Regions from separate parts of the Streptomyces sp. NPDC002328 genome, predicted to be linked through region 3. Evidence: riboswitches for the same ligand, from Rfam matches in the RefSeq annotation. Region 3 holds a riboswitch; each other region holds the start of a gene.

Region 1 (6,398 bases), on a different contig from region 3:
TCGAGGGCGTGGACCCGAAGCACATCTACGAGGCCATGCAGACCGGCCCGCAGAACATGCCCTCCTTCCCCGACACCACGCTGTCGGAGCAGAACAAGAAGGACATCATCGCGTACCTGAACGCGGTCAACGGAGATGAGACGGAGAGCCCCGGCGGTCTCGAACTGGGCGGCCTCGGGCCGGTCAGCGAGGGTCTGTTCGGCTGGATCTTCGGTCTCGGCGGACTGATCGCCGTCGCCGTGTGGGTCGCCGCCCGGACCGCAAAGGCCAAGAAGTCATGAGTAGCCAAGACATTCCAGAAGAGAACCTGCCCGCTGAGCAGGGCACCCACCACAGCGTGCACGGCGCGGTGAGCGTCGCGGACGAGCAGCACCCGTTCGCGGACCCGGGGCTGCCGCCCCACGAGCACCGGATGCAGGACGTCGACGAGCGGGCCGCCAAGCGGTCCGAGCGCGCGGTCGCCTTCCTGTTCACGCTGTCGATGCTGGCCACCGTCGGCTTCATCGCCGCGTACGTGACGATCCCGCACGACAAGTCGATCTTCGTGTTCCCGATCGGGCACATCAGCGCGATGAACTTCGCGCTGGGTCTGACGCTCGGCGCGGCCCTGTTCTGCATCGGCGCGGGCGCGGTCCACTGGGCCCGCACCCTGATGTCCGACGTGGAGGTCGCCGACGAGCGTCACCCGATCGAGGCGAGCCCCGAGGTCAAGGCCAAGGTCATGGCCGACTTCAAGCAGGGCGCCAAGGAGTCCGCGCTCGGCCGCCGCAAGCTGATCCGCAACACGATGTTCGGCGCGCTGGCCCTGTTCCCGCTCTCCGGCGTCGTGCTGCTGCGCGACCTCGGTCCGCTGCCCGGCGACAAGCTGCGCCACACGCTGTGGGCCAAGGGCAAGCTGCTCGTCAACATGAACACCAACGAGCCGCTGCGTCCCTCGGACGTCGCGGTCGGCTCCCTCACCTTCGCCAAGCCGGAGGGCCTGGAGGAGCACGACCACGACTTCCAGACCGAGATCGCCAAGGCCGCCCTGATGATCGTCCGGATCCAGCCGGCGGACATCAAGGACAAGCGCGAGCTCGAGTGGTCGCACGAGGGCATCGTGGCGTACTCGAAGATCTGCACCCACGTCGGTTGCCCGATCTCCCTGTACGAGCAGCAGACGCACCACGTGTTGTGCCCCTGCCACCAGTCCACCTTCGACCTGTCCGACGGTGCCCGAGTGATCTTCGGCCCGGCCGGTCACGCCCTGCCGCAGCTGCGCATCGGTGTGAACGACGAGGGCTACCTCGAGGCGCTCGGCGACTTCGCAGAGCCCGTCGGTCCTGCATTCTGGGAGCGCGGATGAGCAACAAGGACGACCGCCGCAAGGCGCCCGCAGGTGAGCGGGTCGCCGACTGGGCCGACGGCCGGCTGGGGATCTACTCCCTGGCCAAGGCCAACATGCGCAAGATCTTCCCGGACCACTGGTCCTTCATGCTGGGTGAGATCTGCCTCTACAGCTTCATCATCATCATCCTCACGGGTGTGTATCTGACGCTGTTCTTCCACCCGTCGATGAACGAGGTGGAGTACCACGGCTCCTACGTCCCGCTCCAGGGACAGCTGATGTCCGAGGCCTTCAACTCGACCATGCACATCTCCTTCGATGTGCGCGGTGGTCTGCTGATCCGGCAGATCCACCACTGGGCCGCGGTCATCTTCCTCGCCGGCATGTTCGTGCACATGATGCGCGTCTTCTTCACCGGCGCGTTCCGCAAGCCGCGTGAGATCAACTGGCTGTTCGGCTTCCTGCTGTTCGTCCTGGGCATGTTCACCGGTTTCACCGGCTACTCGCTCCCGGACGACCTGCTCTCCGGCACCGGTGTCCGCTTCACGCAGGGCGCGATCCTGTCCGTGCCGATCGTCGGCACGTACATCTCGATGTTCCTGTTCGGCGGGGAGTTCCCGGGCGGCGACTTCGTCGCGCGGTTCTACTCGATCCACATTCTGCTGCTGCCGGGCATCATGCTCGGGCTCGTGGTCGGCCACCTGATCCTGGTCTTCTACCACAAGCACACGCAGTTCGCGGGCCCCGGCCGCACCAACAAGAACGTCGTCGGCATGCCGCTGCTGCCGGTCTACATGGCCAAGGCCGGAGGCTTCTTCTTCCTGGTCTTCGGCGCCATCGCGGCCATCGCCGGTATCGCGTCCATCAACCCGATCTGGGTGCTCGGCCCCTACCGTCCGGACCAGGTGTCCACCGGCGCCCAGCCCGACTGGTACATGGGCTTCGCCGAGGGTCTGATCCGCGCCATGCCGGGCTGGGAGATCAACTTCTGGGGTCACACGCTCGTCCTGGGCGTGTTCGTCCCGCTGGTGCTCTTCGGTCTGTTCCTCGGCGTGATCGCGCTCTACCCGTTCATCGAGTCCTGGATCACCGGCGACAAGCGCGAGCACCACATCCTGGACCGTCCGCGCAACGCCCCGACCCGTACGGCCTTCGGCGTCGCCTGGATCACCGGCTACATGATCATGCTGATCGGCGGTGGCAACGACATCGTCGCCACCCACTTCCACCTGTCGATCAACGCGGTCACCTGGTTCGTCCGGATCGGCTTCTTCGCCGGACCGGTGCTCGCCTTCGTGGTCACCAAGCGGATCTGCCTCGGCCTTCAGCGCCGCGACAAGGACAAGGTGCTGCACGGTCGGGAGACCGGCACCATCAAGCGCCTGCCGCACGGTGAGTTCATCGAGGTGCACGAGCCGCTCAGCCAGGAGGCCCTGTACACGCTCACCGCGCACGAGCAGTACCAGCCCGCCGAGATCGGCCCCACGGTCGACGAGAACGGCGTCGAGCGCAAGGTGAAGCGTTCCGAGAAGGTCCGCGCCAAGCTCAGCAAGGCGTACTACGGCGAGGAGAACCAGATCGCCAAGCCGACCGTCGAGGAGTACCGGGAGATCACGAGCGGCCACGGCCACCACTGATCACTGCGTCGCCACACCACACTGAAGGGCCCCGTCCGGTGTTCGGACGGGGCCCTTCGGCGTGCCGTCCGGCTGGATAGGGTGGGATCACAACTCTCTTACGGGAGTTCCCCTCTCGTACGACACCCAGGAGCGGCCATATGAGCGCTGTGCACCCCGCTGGAGGCGACACCGCGGCGGGCCGCTCCTGGCCCGGACTGCTGAACGGCCTACTGGAGGGCCGCGACCTCACCGCGGACGACACCGCCTGGGCGATGGACCTGATCATGCGCGGCGAGGCCACCGACGCGCAGATCGCCGGGTTCGCGGTGGCGCTGCGCGCCAAGGGCGAGACCGTCGAGGAGATCACCGGTCTGGTGCGCACGATGTACCGGCACGCGAACGTGATCGAGGTGCCCGGCCGGACCGTCGACATCGTCGGCACCGGTGGCGACGGCGCGAAGACGGTGAACATCTCCACCATGTCGTCGATCGTCATCGCCGGCACGGGCGCGAAGGTCGTCAAGCACGGCAACCGGGCCGCGTCCTCCGCGTCCGGCGCCTCGGACGTCCTGGAGAAGCTCGGCGTCAATCTGGAACTGACCCCGAAGCGGGTGGCCGAGGTGGCCGAGGAGGCCGGCATCACCTTCTGCTTCGCCATCAAGTTCCATCCGGCGCTGCGTCATGTCGCCGCGGCCCGCGGCCAGTTGGGCATCCGCACCACCTTCAACGCGCTGGGTCCGCTGACCAACCCGGCGAAGGTGAAGGCCCAGGCGGTGGGCGTCGCCGATCCGCGGATGGCCCCGCTCATCGCCGGCGTCTTCGCCGAACGCGGCAACTCCTCCCTGGTGTTCCGCGGCGACGACGGCTTCGACGAGCTGACGACGACGTCGACTTCACGGGTCTGGGTCGTCCGCGACGGCAAGGTCACCGAGGAGACATTCGACCCGCGGGACGTGGGCATCGAGCTGGTCCCCGTGGAGGCGCTGCGCGGCGCGGACCCCTCGTACAACGCGGAGGTCGCGCGCCGGCTGCTGGAGGGCGAGACGGGCCCCGTCCGGGACGCCGTGCTGCTGAACTCCGCGGCGGCGCTGGTGGCGCTGGACCCGACGGACGCCCCGCTGACCGAGCAGATCCGGGCCGGCATGGAGAAGGCGGCCCGGTCCGTCGACTCCGGCGCGGCCAAGCAGGCGCTGGAGCGCTGGGTGGCGGCGAGCAACGCGTAAGACCCCTCTCCAGAGGGGGGATGGGGCGCGGTCCCGCGATCCGGACAGGAGTTGCGGGACCGCGAACGCATCACGTACGTTCCTGTCCAGGTCATGAGTGACAGTCATGAGGCCCCGGCCGACTGTCCGGCAACCCTCCGTCCGTGGCGGGGTGCCCCGGGTGAAGACCAGGCCGTGCACAGCAAGGTGCGCGGCAAGCGCGGATCCCTCTCGCAACCAGGGATCCTGGTCGTCGAGGAGTCTCCCGTGAGCAAGCGAATGCGTTAGGGCGCCGAGCCCCGCCTCCGCACACCCTCTCTCACTCTTTTCCCTTCTGTCTCACGGGAGTTCCGCCATGTCCGTCTCCACCACCGCCCTCGCCCCGTCGGTTTGTTCCCCGCTGCCCGTTCTGGGCCGGGATGTCACCGTCCCGCTCGTCACGGGCGGCGAAGTCACCTACGCGGCGCTCGACTACGCGGCCAGCGCCCCCGCCCTCCAGCGCGTCTGGGACGACGTGGCGGCCTACGCCCCGTACTACGGCAGCGTCCACCGCGGCGCCGGCTACCTCTCCCAGCTCTCCACCGACCTGTTCGAGAACGCCCGCCGGACGGTCGCCGAGTTCCTCGACTGCCGCGCCGACGACCAGCTGGTCTTCACCCGCTCCACCACCGACTCCCTGAACCTCCTCGCCGCCGCGCTGCCCGCCGACTGCCAGGTCTTCGTCTTCGAGACCGAGCACCACGCCAGCCTGCTGCCCTGGAAGGACGCCCGCGTCACCTACCTCGACGCCCCGCGCACCCCCGGCCAGGCCGTCGAGACCCTGGAGCGCGCCCTCGCCGCCCGCACGGTGTCGACCGAGGGGGGCCACGGCCCCGCCCTGGTCTGCGTCACCGGCGCCTCCAACGTCACCGGCGAGCTGTGGCCCGTGCGCGAGCTGGCCGCCGCGGCCCACGCGCACGGCGCCCGCATCGTCCTCGACGCCGCCCAGCTGGCCCCCCACCACCCGGTCTCCGTCCGTGACCTGGACGTCGACTGGATCGCCTTCTCCGGCCACAAGCTGTACGCCCCGTTCGGCACCGGCGTCCTCGCCGGCCGCGCCGACTGGCTGCGCGCGGCCGAGCCGTACCTCGCGGGCGGCGGCGCGAGCCGCAAGGTCACCCGGCGCGAGGACGGGGGAGTGGACGTGGAGTGGCACGAGGGCGCCGCCCGCCACGAGGCCGGCTCCCCGAACGTCATCGGCGCCTACTCCATCGCGTCGGCCTGCAAGGCCCTCACCGAGGCCGGCTTCGACGCGCTGGTCGCCCGCGAGCGCCACCTGATCGACAAGGTGCGGACGGGCCTGGCCGACGTCCCGGAGGTCCGGATCCTCTCCCTCTTCGGCGACGACGCCCCGCGGGTCGGCGTCATCTCCTTCGTCGTCGAGGGCTGGAACAGCTCCCACTTCGCCGCCGCCCTCTCCGCCGAGTACGGCATCGGCGTCCGCGACGGCCTCTTCTGCGCCCACCCCCTGGTCCGCACCCTGCTGGGCAGCGCCCCCGAGACGCAGGGCGAGTGCGGCGCCCCCGAGGCGGCCCCCGGCGAGAAGTCCCTCAACGCCATCCGCGTGAGCTTCGGCGCGGGCACCCCCGACGAGCACGTGGACCGTTTCGTGGGCGCGGTGAAGGAACTGGTGACCCAGGGCGCGAAGTGGCAGTACAGGACGGAAGACGGCCGCTGCGTCCCGGCGGTGTGAGCGATTTCGCCCGCCGGCGACCTCGCTGTCCGAGCGCCCTCGGGGGCACCCCCAGGGGCGCGGGGCTGTGTCGATATGCGGCTCCGCCGCGTGGGCGCGACAAGCCACCGCGAACCCGCAGACGCACGAAGCACCCGCGCCCCGCAGACGCCTAGGCGACCACCTCAGGAGTCCAGCCCGATCGCAAAAGCCGCCTCGAGGTCATGCTGCGAGTACGTACGGAAAGCGACGTGAGTGTCCGTCCCCAGAACACCGGGGATCTTGCTGATCCGCCCGGGGATCACCTCGGCGAGGTCCTCGTGCTGCCGCACCCGCACCATGGCGATCAGGTCGTACGTCCCGGTCACGGAGAACACCTCGCTCACGGACTCCAGCGAAGCGATCGACTCCGCGATCTCGGGGATCCGGTCCACGCTGGTCTTGATGAGGACGATCGCGGTGATCACGGCTGGTTCTCTCCCTCGGGGGCCGGAGCTGGGGCGGCCTTCACTGTAGTCGGCCCGTTGAACCGGGCCCAC
Region 2 (6,398 bases), on a different contig from region 3:
GGGGCGAGGGCAGCAGGGCGGTGGCGTCGAGGACGACGAGTCCGGGGTCGCCGAGGTGTGCGGCGAGCCAGACGTCGTCGACGAGAGGGCCGGGCAGCTGGGAGGTCATGGCGGCCGATGGTACGCCCGTGAGCTGGGCGTCTCACACGTCGAGTGGCGGCGTCCCATATTTCGGACCTGGCTTGCACAGCGTCCCGGGCATGCCGTTATGGTTTCGGCCATCTACGCGGGAGCCCCTCCCCGGCTGGGCTGAGAGGGCGTCTGGGATCGGCTCGTCCTTCGAGTCCGGTCCCCATGGGGACGCCGACCGCACCAACCGCGCTGTGCAGCGCCCCGCGTAGGAGTTCATGTGTCCGCAGCAGTCGAGCCGAAGCACCCGGTGTCCAACGCCCCGGCGCCCGGCTCCTGTTGTCGTCGCTGACGCTCTTTTCCTCCTTCTCACCGTTCACCGCGCTGTCGCGCACCTCCTTCGGAGCACCCCCATGCCGCATATCCGGGTCATGCTGGACTATTTCCATCCTTGGCCGAATTCAGCAGGTCTGTACGTCGCTCGCGCCCGTGGCCGGTTCGCCGAGGCGGGCCTGGACGTGGAGTTGGCGGTGCAGGACCCCGGGCGCGGTGACACGCTGGAGTACCTGGCCCGGGGCGAGGTGGACTTCGGGATCTTCCCGCCGAACCGGCTGCTCGCGCGGCGTGCGGCGCACGGACAGCCGCTGATCGCGGTGGCGGCCGTCAACCACCGCGGTCTGGAGGCGATCCAGACGACGACGTCGACCGGCATCACCCGGCCCCGTGACCTCGCGGGCCGCCGGATCGCCTTCAATCCGACCCCGCGCGGCCGTGCCCTGGTCCGCCACCTGGTCGCGGCCGACGGCGGCGACCCGGACGCGGTGATCACCGTGGACGCGGGCACCCGTGAGCTGACCGTCGACGACATCGAGGCGGGCGAGGCCGACGCCACGTTCGGCAACTACTGGTCCTGGGACGCGCTGCGCGGCGACCTGCCCGAGGAGCGGCGCCTGACCTGGCCGGTGGACGAGATCGGCGCACCGCGCTACCACAGCTACCTGCTGGGCACGAGTGAGCGGCTGCTCGCCGAACAGCCGTCCCTGGTCCGGGACTTCCTCGCAGTCACGGCGCAGGGCTACGCACTCGCGGCCCAGGAGCAGGACCGGACGCTGGAACTGCTGGAGGACGTGATCCCGTACTTCCCGCGCCCGCTCATCGCCCGCTCGCTCGCCCTGATCGCCCCCACGTGGACGGACACGGAGGGGCGTTGGGGTGTGATCGACCCGTCCCGGATGGGCCCGTACGCGCACTGGCTCGCGGACAACGGCGCCCTCGCCCACGACCTCGACTGGGACCGGTCCTTCACCAACGGGCTGCTGGACGTGGCCGCGTGACCTTCCTGACCCGACGCCTGGCCGTCGACTTCAAGCGGGTGGACAGCGCGCTGTGTCGGGCCTGATCACGCCCCTCGCCGCCGAACCTCCCTCCGCACGAAGGACCTTGTCATGCGCCGCCGCTCGCTCCTGTCCGCGATAGCCGCGACCTCCCTGCTCGCCGTCACGACCGCCTGCTCCGCCGACTCCTCGGCCGCCACAAAGGACGGCCTCACCACCGTCACCCTCGCCCTGGACTGGACGCCCAACACCAACCACACCGGCATCTACGTCGCCCAGGCCGAAGGCTGGTTCGAGGACGCCGGGATCGACCTGAAGATCGTGCCCTACGGCTCGACCGCGCCCGAGACGCTGATCGCGGCCCACAAGGCCGACTTCGGCATCTCCTACCAGGAGGGCGTGACGACGGCACGGGCCGCCGGCGCCGACATCACCTCCGTCTACGCCGTCACGCAGAAGACGAACGTCACCATCGCGGTGCGCGCCGACCGGGGCGGCATCAGCTCGCCGAGGGACCTCGACGGCAAGACCTACGCCGGTTTCGGCGCCCCCTACGAGAAGCCGCTGCTGAAGACGGTCATCCAGAACGCGGGCGGCAAGGGCGACTTCCGGCAGATCACCCTCAACACCTCGGCGTACGCGGCGCTCTACGCCGGCAAAGCCGACTTCGCGATGCCGATGCCGACGTGGGAGGGTCTGGAAGCCGAGCTGAGCGGCAAGCCGCTGAAGAACTTCCAGCTGTCCGACTACGGCTTCCCCGCGATCTACTCCACGCTGGTCGCGTCCTCCGACCGGTTCCTGAAGAAGAACCCCGCGGTCGCGAGAAAGTTCCTGGCGGCCGTGGACAAGGGCTACCGCTACGCCGCCCAGCATCCCGACAAGGCGGCCGACCTGCTGATCTCCCAGAACAGGAGCGTCCTCACCAACACCGAGCTGGTGAAGAAGAGCGAGGCGCTGCTGGCGAAGGAGTACTACAAGACGGCCGACGGGACGATCGGCGTCCAGAGCGCCGAGCGCTGGCAGGCGTTCGCGGACTTCGAGTACAAGGCCGGACTGCTCGTCGACGCGAACAGCAAGAAGCTCACGAAGGCCCCCGACGCCTCCGAGTTCTTCACCAACGACTACCTCCCGGCCGCCAAGTGAGGTCGCTGTTCCGTTCGTTGTGGCCGCCGCTGCTGGTGCTGGCCGTCGTGGTCGGCGGCTGGCAGCTGTATGTGAGTGCCGCCGGGGTCGACCCGACGACGCTGCCGTCGCCCGCCCGGGTGATCGAGCAGGGCTGGGTGAACCGCGCGGAGCTGTGGGCGCAGACCCTGCCCACCCTCCAGGAGACCCTGCTCGGCTTCGCGCTGTCCTTCGCGGCGGCCTGGCTGGTCGCCGTCCTGCTGGACTTCTCCTCGGCGGCCCGTCGGGGCCTGTACCCGCTGCTCGTCGCCTCGCAGACCATCCCGATCGTGGCCGTGGCGCCGCTGCTCATCATCTGGTTCGGCTTCGGGCTGCTGCCCAAGATGCTGGTGGTGACGCTGACGACGTTCTTCCCGCTGGCCGCCAACCTGGCCGCCGGGTTCGCCGCCACCGACCGCGAGGCGATGCGGCTGCTGCGGTCGCTGGGCGCCGGCCGGTGGCGGACGTTCCGCCTGGTGCGGGTGCCGAGCGCGATGCCGTACTTCTTCGCCGGGCTGCGGGTCAGCATCACGTACGCCGTGGTGGGCGCCGTCTTCGCCGAGTACGCGGGCGCCGAGGCGGGGTTGGGGATCTACATGCAGGCGCAGAAGAGCGCGTTCCGCACGGACCTGGTGTTCGCGGCGGTGGGTGTGACGGCGGCGCTGAGCGTGGCGCTGTTCGGAGCCACGTATCTGTTGCAGCGACTGGTGCTGCCGTGGGAGCGGAAGGTGGGGAAGTGAGCAGCCTGCGGATCGAGGGCGTGGGCAAGTCCTTCGGTGAGCTGGAGGTCCTGCGGGACCTCGAACTCCGGGTGGAGCCGGGCGAGTTCGCGGCGGTGATCGGCCCGAGCGGCTCCGGCAAGAGCACCCTGTTCAACCTGGTCTCCGGTCTCGACCGGCCCACGTCGGGGCAGGTGGTCGTGGAGGGCGAGCCGGCCTCGGTGGAGTCCGACAAGGTCGCCTACATGCCGCAGAAGGACCTGCTGTTCCCGTGGCGGACCGTGCTGGACAACACGGCGCTGGGGCTGGAGGCCCAGGGCGTGAAGAAGAAGCAGGCACGGGCGCGGGCCGACGCGCTCTTCGCCGACTTCGGGCTCGACGGCTTCCAGAAGGCGTACCCCTCCCAGCTCAGCGGGGGGATGCGGCAGCGGGCCGCGCTGTTGCGCACCGTCGTGCTGGAGCGTCCGGTGCTCCTGCTGGACGAGCCGTTCGGCGCGCTGGACTCGCTGACCCGGACCGAGATGCAGCTGTGGCTGGCCGGGATGTGGCAGCGGCACCGCTGGACGGTCGTCCTGGTCACCCATGACATACGTGAGGCGGTGCTGCTCGCGGACACCGTGCACGTCCTGTCGCCGCGGCCCGCCACGGTGGTCGAGCGCATCGAGACGCCGCTCCCCCGCCCGCGCGGAGTGGAGGACCTCACGGCGCCCGAGTTCGCGGCGGCCGAGCGCCGGGTCCTGGAGGCTCTGCGCGGCACAACGGCGGTGGGCACGGCGTGAGTTCACTTCTGGCCCACGGCCTGGGCACCGAACCGGTCGAGCCGGACTGGGCGCCGCTCACCGACACGGAGGTGACGGACGTCGTCGGGCCGGCCCGGGTGGTGTGGCGCAGCCCGCGCCCGCTGTCGGCGGCGGCCCTCGTGGAACAGGACGGGCGGCGCCTGTTCGTGAAACGTCACCACCACTCCGTACGGACCCTGCCGGGGCTGGCGGAGGAGCACGCGTTCCTGCGTCACCTGCGGCTGCGCGGGGCGCCGGTGGTGGAGGTGCTGGACGCGGTGGCGCGCGACGCGTGGACGTACGAAGTCCACTCGGTCGGCGCGGGGACGGACCTGTACCGGGACGCGCTGTCCTGGTCGCCGTTCCGTTCCGCAGGTCACGCGCGGGCGGCGGGCGAGGCGCTGGCCCGAACGCACCTGGCGGCGCGGGGGTTCGACGCGCCACGCCGCCAAGTGCAGCCGCTCGTCGCCTCGTTCACCGTCTTCGCCTCGCACGACCCGCGGGCAGAGCTGGAGCGGTACGTCACGGAGCGTCCGGCGTTGGCGGAGGCGTTGCGGGACTTCTCCTGGCGTGCGGACACCGAGCGCGTACTGCTCCCCCTGCACGAGCGGCTGGCTCCCCACCTCGCCGCTCTCGAACCCCTGTGGACCCACAACGACTGGCACGCCTCGAACCTCTTGTGGGGTGCCGACGGCCGGGTCTCCACCGTCCTGGACTTCGGCATGAGCGATCGCACGACCGCCGTGCACGACCTCGCCACGGCGATCGAGCGCAACGCCGTGCAGTGGCTGCGGCCCGGCCGTCCGGTGCGCGAGCAGGACGCCGCGGCACTCCTCGACGGCTACCGGTCCGTACGACCGCTCAGCGCCGCGGAGTCGGCCGCGCTGCCCGCGCTTCTCCCGTTGGTGCACGCGGAGTTCGCGCTGTCCGAACTCGGCTACTTCCACGGAGTGACCCGTTCGGCGGAGAACACGCGGCTGGCGTACGAGTACTACGTCGGCCACGCCGAATGGTTCACGGGCGCGAACGGCCGCCGTCTCCTCGACCGGATCACGGGGTCCGTGCGCGGCTGACGACGGTGGCGGCATTGACGTACGCCGAATCGGCTCCCTAACATCACGAATGGCATTGAGTGTCAGCGTCAAGCCCTGGCTCGCTGACCGGCAACCCTCCCGCGCGGTGGGGTGCTCCAGGTGAAAGCCCGGCGGGGTCAGCGACGACTCCCGCAAGCGCGTGGCCCCGTGACGGGGCCGGAGAGAGGGGGATCGGCATGAGGCACTGCGGTGACCCGGCTGCCTCCTTCGCCGATGCCACGCCGTTCTCCCGGCTCTCGCGCCGACGCCACATCGATCTGAAGCGCTCGACCAGCTGCCTCTGTCGGGCCTGACGAGCCGGGCGGGCGTCGGCTGACGTCCGCTCGCCGGCCCAGGCCGGCGCCCCTTCGCCGGCTTCGGCTGACGTCCCTTCGTCGGCCCCGGCTCCTTTGCGTCTTTCCCCTCGCCACCGCTCTCGGTGTCGTCCCCTGACCCCCGTCTGTGCAGCGCTCCCCCGCGTCCGGCGTCGAGCCGGCCGGGGTCGCACGCCCATGCGCGGTGGTGCCTCGCGCGGCACCGTGCCTGGTGACACGAGTAGGAGAAGCCCCTCCGTGACAACGTTTTCGGCTTTCAGACTCTCCCGACCGGCGTTCCGACCCGACCGACCGGCTTTCAGGCCCTCCCGACCGGCTTCGGGGCTTTCCCGACGGGCCCCCCTTGCCGCCCTCCTCGCCACCGGTGTCCTCCTGACCGCCTGCGGGTCGGGCGGTGACGGCTCCGGCGGCGGCAGCGGCCGGCCGCAGTCCGGCGGCACCCTGACCTTCGCGGTGGGCTCCGACGCCGGCTGCGTGGATCCGCAGCAGGTCGGCAGCAACGACAGCATCTACTCGGTGCGCCAGATCGTGGACTCCCTGACCGACCAGGACCCCACCACCGGGAAGATCGTGCCGTGGCTGGCCAAGAGCTGGGACGTCGACGCCGACGCGACGACGTTCACCTTCCATCTGCGACCGGGGGTGACCTTCAGCGACGGTTCCCCGCTGACCGCGCAGGTGGTCAAGGACAACTTCGACGCGGTGCCGAAGCTCGGCGCCCTGGGGACCCTCGCGCAGGGCTATCTGAGCGGCGTCAAGAGCACCACCGTGGTCGACCCGCTGACCGTCGAGGTGGCCTTCGAGGAACCCAACGCCCAGTTCCTTCAGGCGACTTCGACGCACTCGCTGGGCATCGAGTCGTCGGCGAGCGTGAAGAGGTCGCCGCAGCAGAAGTGCAGTGACGGCGTGATCGGGTCCGGGCCGTTCG
Region 3 (6,398 bases):
CGCCGGCCTCGTGGTTCCTTCCCACCCGGCCTGCGGGCCTCACCGACCCGGTCCTTCGTTGTCACTCTCACCTTCAGAGTGCTAACGCCAATGATTAGCACTCTGCCTAGGCGAGTGCAAGCGACTCGAAGGGATCCGCAGGTGATCACCGGTGCGCGTCGCGCGCGGACGATCACCGGGCGCGCCGTGCCGCGGGCAGGCCGAAGGGCTCGCACCCCGGGAGGTGCGAGCCCTTCGAAGATGTGCAGAAGAACGTCGCTCAGTCGGCGCGTGCCTCAGCCGGCCGCGAGCCGGACCATGTCCGCCTGCGGCCCCTTCTGGCCCTGCGAGATCTCGAAATCGACCCGCTGACCCTCTTCCAGGGTGCGGTATCCGTCCATCTGGATCGCGCTGTAGTGGACGAAAACATCCGCACCACCGTCGACCGCGATGAAGCCGTACCCCTTCTCCGCGTTGAACCACTTGACGGTGCCCTGAGCCATGCCTAACTCCCCTATTACTGGCCCTTGCACAGATCCACACTTCGCGGATCCGGGTCAGACCTCACCCCCCAGTTGGTTGGGGGCGTGCGCCGGAACGCGTCGACCGCGGCTGAATGTATCTGTCCAACTGCCGTCTGCAACAGGTCAATCGGACGAGAATTCTGGACGCACACGGCCCGGAATGTAATGAGAATTCGCCCGAATCCGGGGCAAATCGGGCCCCGCAAACGTTACAAAAGCCGCAAAAGTGGCGCACACTTTGGCTACTTCTTGTCGGGCGTAAGGCAGAAATCAAAGGCTCCGGATCAACGGATCAGGGTCCGGTTCCCCAACTGTACCGCGCTCAACCACACTGAATTGCCCCCTCCGCTTCTCTTGCGGAGGGGGCAATTCGATGAACTCACGGTAATCACTGTTACCGACGGTTACTACCGGCGGGTACTGACCGTCGGTCAGCCGCCCGCGACAGCCGGAATGATGGACACTCCGGCACCGTCCGGAGTGGCCGTCTCAAGACCCTGTTCGAAGCGGACGTCGTCGTCGTTGACATACACGTTGACGAACCGGCGCAGCTTGCCCTGATCATCGAGAACGCGGGCCGCGATGCCCGTGTGGTTCTTCTCCAGATCGGCGATGACCTCCCCGAGGGTCCCCCCTTCGGCGGAGACCTCGGCCGCGCCACCCGTGTAGGTGCGGAGGATGGTGGGGATGCGGACGTTGACGCTCACGGTGAAACCTCCAGTAGGGCAGCCCACCAAGGGGCGCGGGGAACTGCGCGACCAGCCACCATCGGCCCCGCAGACGAACAACGACTCTTAGGCGAGACCAGCTTCGCGGAACGAGTCCAGGCTGGGACGGATCGTCGCGGTGAGCCCCGTCCCGGCCACCGCGTCCAACGTCTTGAGACCGTCCCCGGTGTTGAGGACGACAGTCGTCAGCGTCGGGTCCAGCACCCCGTTCTCGATCAGCTTGCGCGTGACGCCCACGGTCACCCCACCGGCGGTCTCCGCGAAGATCCCCTCGGTCCGCGCGAGCAGCTTGATCGCGTCCACGACCTGCTCGTCGTTCACGTCCTCCACCGCGCCGCCGGTGCGCCGCGCGATGTCGAGCACGTACGGACCGTCCGCCGGGTTGCCGATCGCCAGCGACTTGGCGATGGTGTTCGGCTTCTGCGGCCGGACGACGTCGTGGCCGGCCTTGTAGGCGACGGACACCGGCGAGCACCCCTCGGCCTGCGCGCCGAAGATCTTGTACGGCTTGTCCTCGACGAGCCCGAGCTTGATCAGCTCCTGGAGCCCCTTGTCGATCTTCGTGAGCTGCGACCCGGAGGCGATGGGCACCACCAGCTGGTCGGGAAGCCGCCAGCCGAGCTGCTCGCAGATCTCGTACGCCAGCGTCTTGGAGCCCTCGGCGTAGTACGGCCGCAGGTTGACGTTGACGAAGCCCCAGCCCTCGCCCGCCGGGTCGCCGATCAGCTCGGAGCAGAAGCGGTTCACGTCGTCGTAGTTGCCCTCGATGCCGACGAGTTCGCCGCCGTAGACCGCCGCCATGACGACCTTGCCCTGCTCCAGGTCGTGCGGGATGAACACGCAGGAGCGGAAGCCGGCGCGGGCCGCGGCGGCGCCCACCGCGCCGGCGAGGTTGCCGGTGGAGGAGCAGGACAGGGTGGTGAAGCCGAAGGCGCGGGCGGCCTCCAGGGCCTGGGCGACGACCCGGTCCTTGAAGGAGTGGGTCGGGTTGCCGGAGTCGTCCTTGACGAAGAGCTTGCCGGGCTCGACGCCGAGCTCACGCGCGAGGTTGTCGGCCTGGACGAGCTTGGTCCAGCCGGGGTTGATGTTCGGCTTGTCCGCGACGTCCGCCGGGACGGGCAGGAGCGGGGCGTAGCGCCAGATGTTCGCGGGGCCCGCTTCGATGCGCTTGCGGAGCTCTTCGGTGTCGTAGGCCGAGAAGTCGTAGGCGATCTCCAGCGGGCCGAAACACTCCTCGCACGCGAAGACCGGACCGAGGGGGACGCGGTGACCGCATTCGCGGCAGCTCAGCGCGGCGGCGGGGCCGAGGTCCACGGTGGATTCGGTGGTGCTTGCAACAGTCTGCGCAGCCATGTGAGGCGAGGCCCTTTCTCCTCATCTTCCTCACGACGCATCTCGCCGTGAGACGGATTTGGCACCTTCCCGAGCCGGGAGCCTCGCCACTTCGACGTGTCGAGACCGGCTGGAGGGTTGCCGGGGCTTCATCGGGCCGTGTCCCTCTGCCCCTCTGGATGAGCGGTATGTGGTTGTTGAGCGCTGAACGCCGGATGACCCCGGACATGCGATGGTCATCCGCGTTGTTCAAGACTGTAACCGACGGCCAGGACAGTTGAGATAGTCGTCCGAACCGCGAGACGGATCACACGGTGACGCCGTGTGCACCTGGTGTGATCACGACAGTGAGGAGCCGCAGACCGTGCTGGAAGAAGTCGAGCGCTGGCTGGCCACCCGCTCCTGGTCGGTGACCGATCGCCCGCTGCACAGGATCATGGCCGCCAAGCGCGCCACGGGCCAGTCGGTGTCCGTGGTGCTGCCCGCGCTGAACGAGGAGGAGACGGTAGGCGACATCGTCGCGATCATCCGTCACGACCTCATGCAACAGGTCCCGCTCGTCGACGAGATCGTCGTCGTCGACTCGGGCTCCACCGACCGCACCTCGCAGGTGGCCGCGGCGGCGGGCGCGCGCGTCGTGCACCGGGACGCGATCCTGCCCCGCATCCCGGCGGTGCCCGGCAAGGGCGAGGTGCTGTGGCGCTCGCTCCTGGTCACCACCGGGGACGTCGTCTGCTTCGTCGACGCCGATCTGCGGGAGTTCTCCTCCGACTTCGTGTCGGGGATCGTCGGCCCGCTGCTCACCGATCCCGGCGTGGACCTGGTCAAGGCGATGTACGACCGTCCGCTGGGCGGCGCCGCGGGACAGGGCGGCCGGGTGACGGAGCTGATGGCACGGCCGCTGCTGAACCTGCACTGGCCGCAGCTGGCGGGCTTCGTGCAGCCGCTGGGCGGGGAGTACGCGGCCCGCCGCGGTCTGCTGGAGCAGCTGCCGTTCCCGGTCGGGTACGGCGTGGAGCTGGGGATGCTGGTCGACGCGCTGCACCTGGTGGGCCTGGACGCCCTCGCGCAGGTCGACGTGGGCGTGCGCAAGCACCGGCACCAGGACGGGCAGGCGCTGGGCCGGATGGCGGCGGCGATCTACCGCACGGCGCAGTTGCGGCTGGCGCGCGGGCACCTCGTGCGCCCCGCGCTCACCCAGTTCGAGCGGGGAGCGGACGGTTTCGAGCCGCGCACCCACTCGGTGGACACGGAGGAGAGGCCGCCGATGGCGGACATCGCGGAGTACGCGGCGCGCCGGGTGGCGTGACCGCTCGGTGAGCAGGATGTATACGGGCGTTCGCTGAGTGCTTCCGTACGTTTGAGCGTTTCCCGTGCGGGCTAGGTTGAGGCGTATGGCTTCCACGGGTTCCACTGCTTCCGAGCGTGACGCGGCTGCTCAGGTGCTGGTCGCGTCCAACCGCGGCCCGGTGTCCTACTCGGTGGGCGAGGACGGCTCGCTGACGACGAAACGCGGCGGCGGGGGCCTGGTCTCGGGGCTGTCGGCGATCGGCTCGGACGCGGACGCCCTCTGGGTCTGCTCGGCGCTCTCCGACGACGACCGCGAGGCCGTACGGCGCGGGGTGGGCGAGGACGGGGTGCGGATGCTCGACATCCCCGCGGACGTGCACGCCGACGCGTACAACGGCGTCGCCAACTCCGTGCTGTGGTTCGTCCACCACCTGCTTTACCAGACCCCGCTGGAGCCGGTGTTCGACGCGGAGTTCCGGCGTCAGTGGGCGTCGTACGAGACGTACAACCGCGCCTTCGCGGAGGCGCTGGCCGAGGAGGCGGCGCAGGGCGCGGCCGTCCTCGTGCAGGACTACCACCTCTGCCTGGTCCCGGGGATGCTCCGCGAGCTGCGCCCCGACCTGCGCATCGGCCACTTCTCGCACACGCCGTGGGCGCCGGTGGACTACTTCCGCCTGCTGCCCTCCGACGTCCGGGAGCAGTTGCTGCGGGGCATGCTCGGCGCGGACCGGCTGGGCTTCCTCACCCGCCGCTGGGCGGACGCGTTCACCGCGTGCTGCGACGAGTTCGCCGGCGGGCTGGGCGGGACGGAGATCGGCGTGCACGGGCTCGGCGCGGACGCCGACTTCCTGCGCGCCCGCTCCCACGAGCCGGACGTCGAGGAGCGCATCACGGCGCTGCGCGAGGAGATCGGCGCGGCGCCCGACGGCGGCGCGCGCCGGACGATCGTCCGCGTGGACCGCACCGAGCTGTCGAAGAACATCGTCCGCGGGCTGCTGGCCTACCGGCAGCTCCTCGACGACCAGCCGGAGTGGCGCGAACGCGTCGTCCACGTCGCCTTCGCCTACCCCTCCCGCCAGGACCTCGCCGTGTACCGCGACTACACCGCCGAGGTGCAGCGGGTCGCGGGGGAGATCAACGAGCGGTACGGCACGCCCGGCTGGACCCCGGTCGTCCTGCACGTCAAGGACGACTTCGCCCGCTCCCTGGCCGCCTACCGGCTCGCGGACGTGGCCCTGGTCAACCCGATCCGCGACGGCATGAACCTCGTCGCGAAGGAGGTGCCGGTCGTCTCCGACGACGGCTGCGTGCTGGTGCTCTCCCGGGAGGCGGGCGCGTACGCGGAACTCGGCGACGACGCGATCGTGGTGAACCCCTACGACGTGCTGGAGACCGCCCGCGCCCTGCACGAGGCCCTCAACACCGGGCCGCAGGAGCGGGCGGAGCACACCAAGCGGCTGGCGGCGGCCGCCACCGCGCTGCCCCCGGCCCAGTGGTTCCTGGACCAGTTGCAGGCGCTGCGGGAAATCCAGCGGGATGCCCAGCCCGGCTGAGGGTGAGCCCGGCTGACGGTGTTCAGCCCAGCTGGGCGGCGAGCGCGCGCAGCAGCCGTACGACGCCCGCGGGCCCGTCGACGACGAGGTCGGCCCGCTCGGACAGCTCGGTGACCTCGGCGCTGCCGCTGGCCACGAGCAGGCCGGGCAGGCCCTCCGAGCGGAGCTTCTCGACGGCGGCGAAGGCCGGGAGGTCGCCGAGGTCGTCGCCGGCGTAGAGGACGGACTCGGCACCGATCTCACGCACGTACTCCGTCAGGGCCACCCCCTTGTCCACGCCGGGGGGCCGCAGTTCCAGGACCATCCGGCCCGGCTCGACGATCAGCCCGTGCCGGGCGGCGAGGTCGGTGAGCGGCTGCCGCAGCGCCTCGAACGCGGCCTGCGGGTCCTCGGCGCGGCGCGTGTGCACGGCGACGGCCCGGCCCTTCTCCTCCACCCACGTGCCCTGCCACGCCCCGGCCGCCTCCAGCACGCCCGGCAGGTCGGCGCGGGCGGCGGCGACACCGGGGTGCGGGGCGGGGGCGCTGACCTCGCCGGTGCGGGCGTCCCAGCGTTCGGCGCCGTAATGCCCGAGCACCACGAGCCGGTCCAGTCCGGGCACGTCGGCGAAGCCGCCGTTGCGCACGGCCACGGCGGGGGGCCGCCCGGTGACGACGGCGACGGAGGCGATCTTCGGGGCGAGCGCCGCGAGCGCGGGGACGGCGTCGGGGTGCGCGCGGGCGTCGTCGGGGTTCTCGACGATCGGGGCGAGCGTGCCGTCGAAGTCGAGCGCGACGAGAGCGGCGCCGGGCCGCGCCCGGATCACGTCCAGCGCCTCTCGCCCGTACGCGGTGGTGGGGGTGGGGAGCGCTGCGGATTCCGCGGGGTGCGTCTCTTGGGTGCCCATACGGTGACGATAGCTGCGGGGGGTGTGCCTGCGGCAATCACAGCCCGCCCGGAGTTGCCCCGGTCGTCAACGGTCCCCCCGGCGGGCCTCCCGGACTCTGCGGAGG

What was found. Region 3 has a riboswitch for S-adenosylmethionine ahead of thrC (threonine synthase). Riboswitches for the same ligand answer to the same signal wherever they lie in the genome.
Region 1: another riboswitch for S-adenosylmethionine. It lies ahead of ACFYX4_RS01900 (aminotransferase class V-fold PLP-dependent enzyme); the one in region 3 lies ahead of thrC (threonine synthase).
Region 2: another riboswitch for S-adenosylmethionine. It lies ahead of ACFYX4_RS21700 (putative leader peptide); the one in region 3 lies ahead of thrC (threonine synthase).

The regions. Positions count from the first base shown of each region.
Region 1 covers NZ_JBIARQ010000001.1:414,700-421,097, reverse strand. Annotated here, with positions in the region: gene ACFYX4_RS01920 (c-type cytochrome) at 1-281, shown strand, start outside; gene ACFYX4_RS01915 (Rieske 2Fe-2S domain-containing protein) at 278-1,345, shown strand; gene ACFYX4_RS01910 (cytochrome bc complex cytochrome b subunit) at 1,342-2,964, shown strand; gene trpD (anthranilate phosphoribosyltransferase) at 3,105-4,169, shown strand; SAM riboswitch class IV at 4,259-4,375, shown strand; gene ACFYX4_RS01900 (aminotransferase class V-fold PLP-dependent enzyme) at 4,504-5,880, shown strand; gene ACFYX4_RS01895 (Lrp/AsnC ligand binding domain-containing protein) at 6,045-6,326, opposite strand; gene ACFYX4_RS01890 (rhomboid family intramembrane serine protease) at 6,323-6,398, opposite strand, start outside.
Region 2 covers NZ_JBIARQ010000008.1:144,591-150,988, reverse strand. Annotated here, with positions in the region: gene ACFYX4_RS21730 (sulfurtransferase) at 1-109, opposite strand, end outside; gene ACFYX4_RS21725 (ABC transporter substrate-binding protein) at 501-1,403, shown strand; gene ACFYX4_RS21720 (ABC transporter substrate-binding protein) at 1,515-2,546, shown strand; gene ACFYX4_RS21715 (ABC transporter permease) at 2,543-3,304, shown strand; gene ACFYX4_RS21710 (ABC transporter ATP-binding protein) at 3,301-4,062, shown strand; gene ACFYX4_RS21705 (phosphotransferase enzyme family protein) at 4,059-5,135, shown strand; SAM riboswitch class IV at 5,187-5,300, shown strand; gene ACFYX4_RS21700 (putative leader peptide) at 5,333-5,449, shown strand; gene ACFYX4_RS21695 (ABC transporter substrate-binding protein) at 5,843-6,398, shown strand, end outside.
Region 3 covers NZ_JBIARQ010000003.1:452,032-458,429, forward strand. Annotated here, with positions in the region: gene ACFYX4_RS11745 (cold-shock protein) at 276-482, opposite strand; gene ACFYX4_RS11750 (MoaD/ThiS family protein) at 935-1,210, opposite strand; gene thrC (threonine synthase) at 1,298-2,584, opposite strand; SAM riboswitch class I at 2,603-2,749, opposite strand; gene ACFYX4_RS11760 (glucosyl-3-phosphoglycerate synthase) at 2,928-3,872, shown strand; gene ACFYX4_RS11765 (trehalose-6-phosphate synthase) at 3,958-5,406, shown strand; gene otsB (trehalose-phosphatase) at 5,429-6,292, opposite strand; gene ACFYX4_RS11775 (DUF3263 domain-containing protein) at 6,359-6,398, opposite strand, start outside.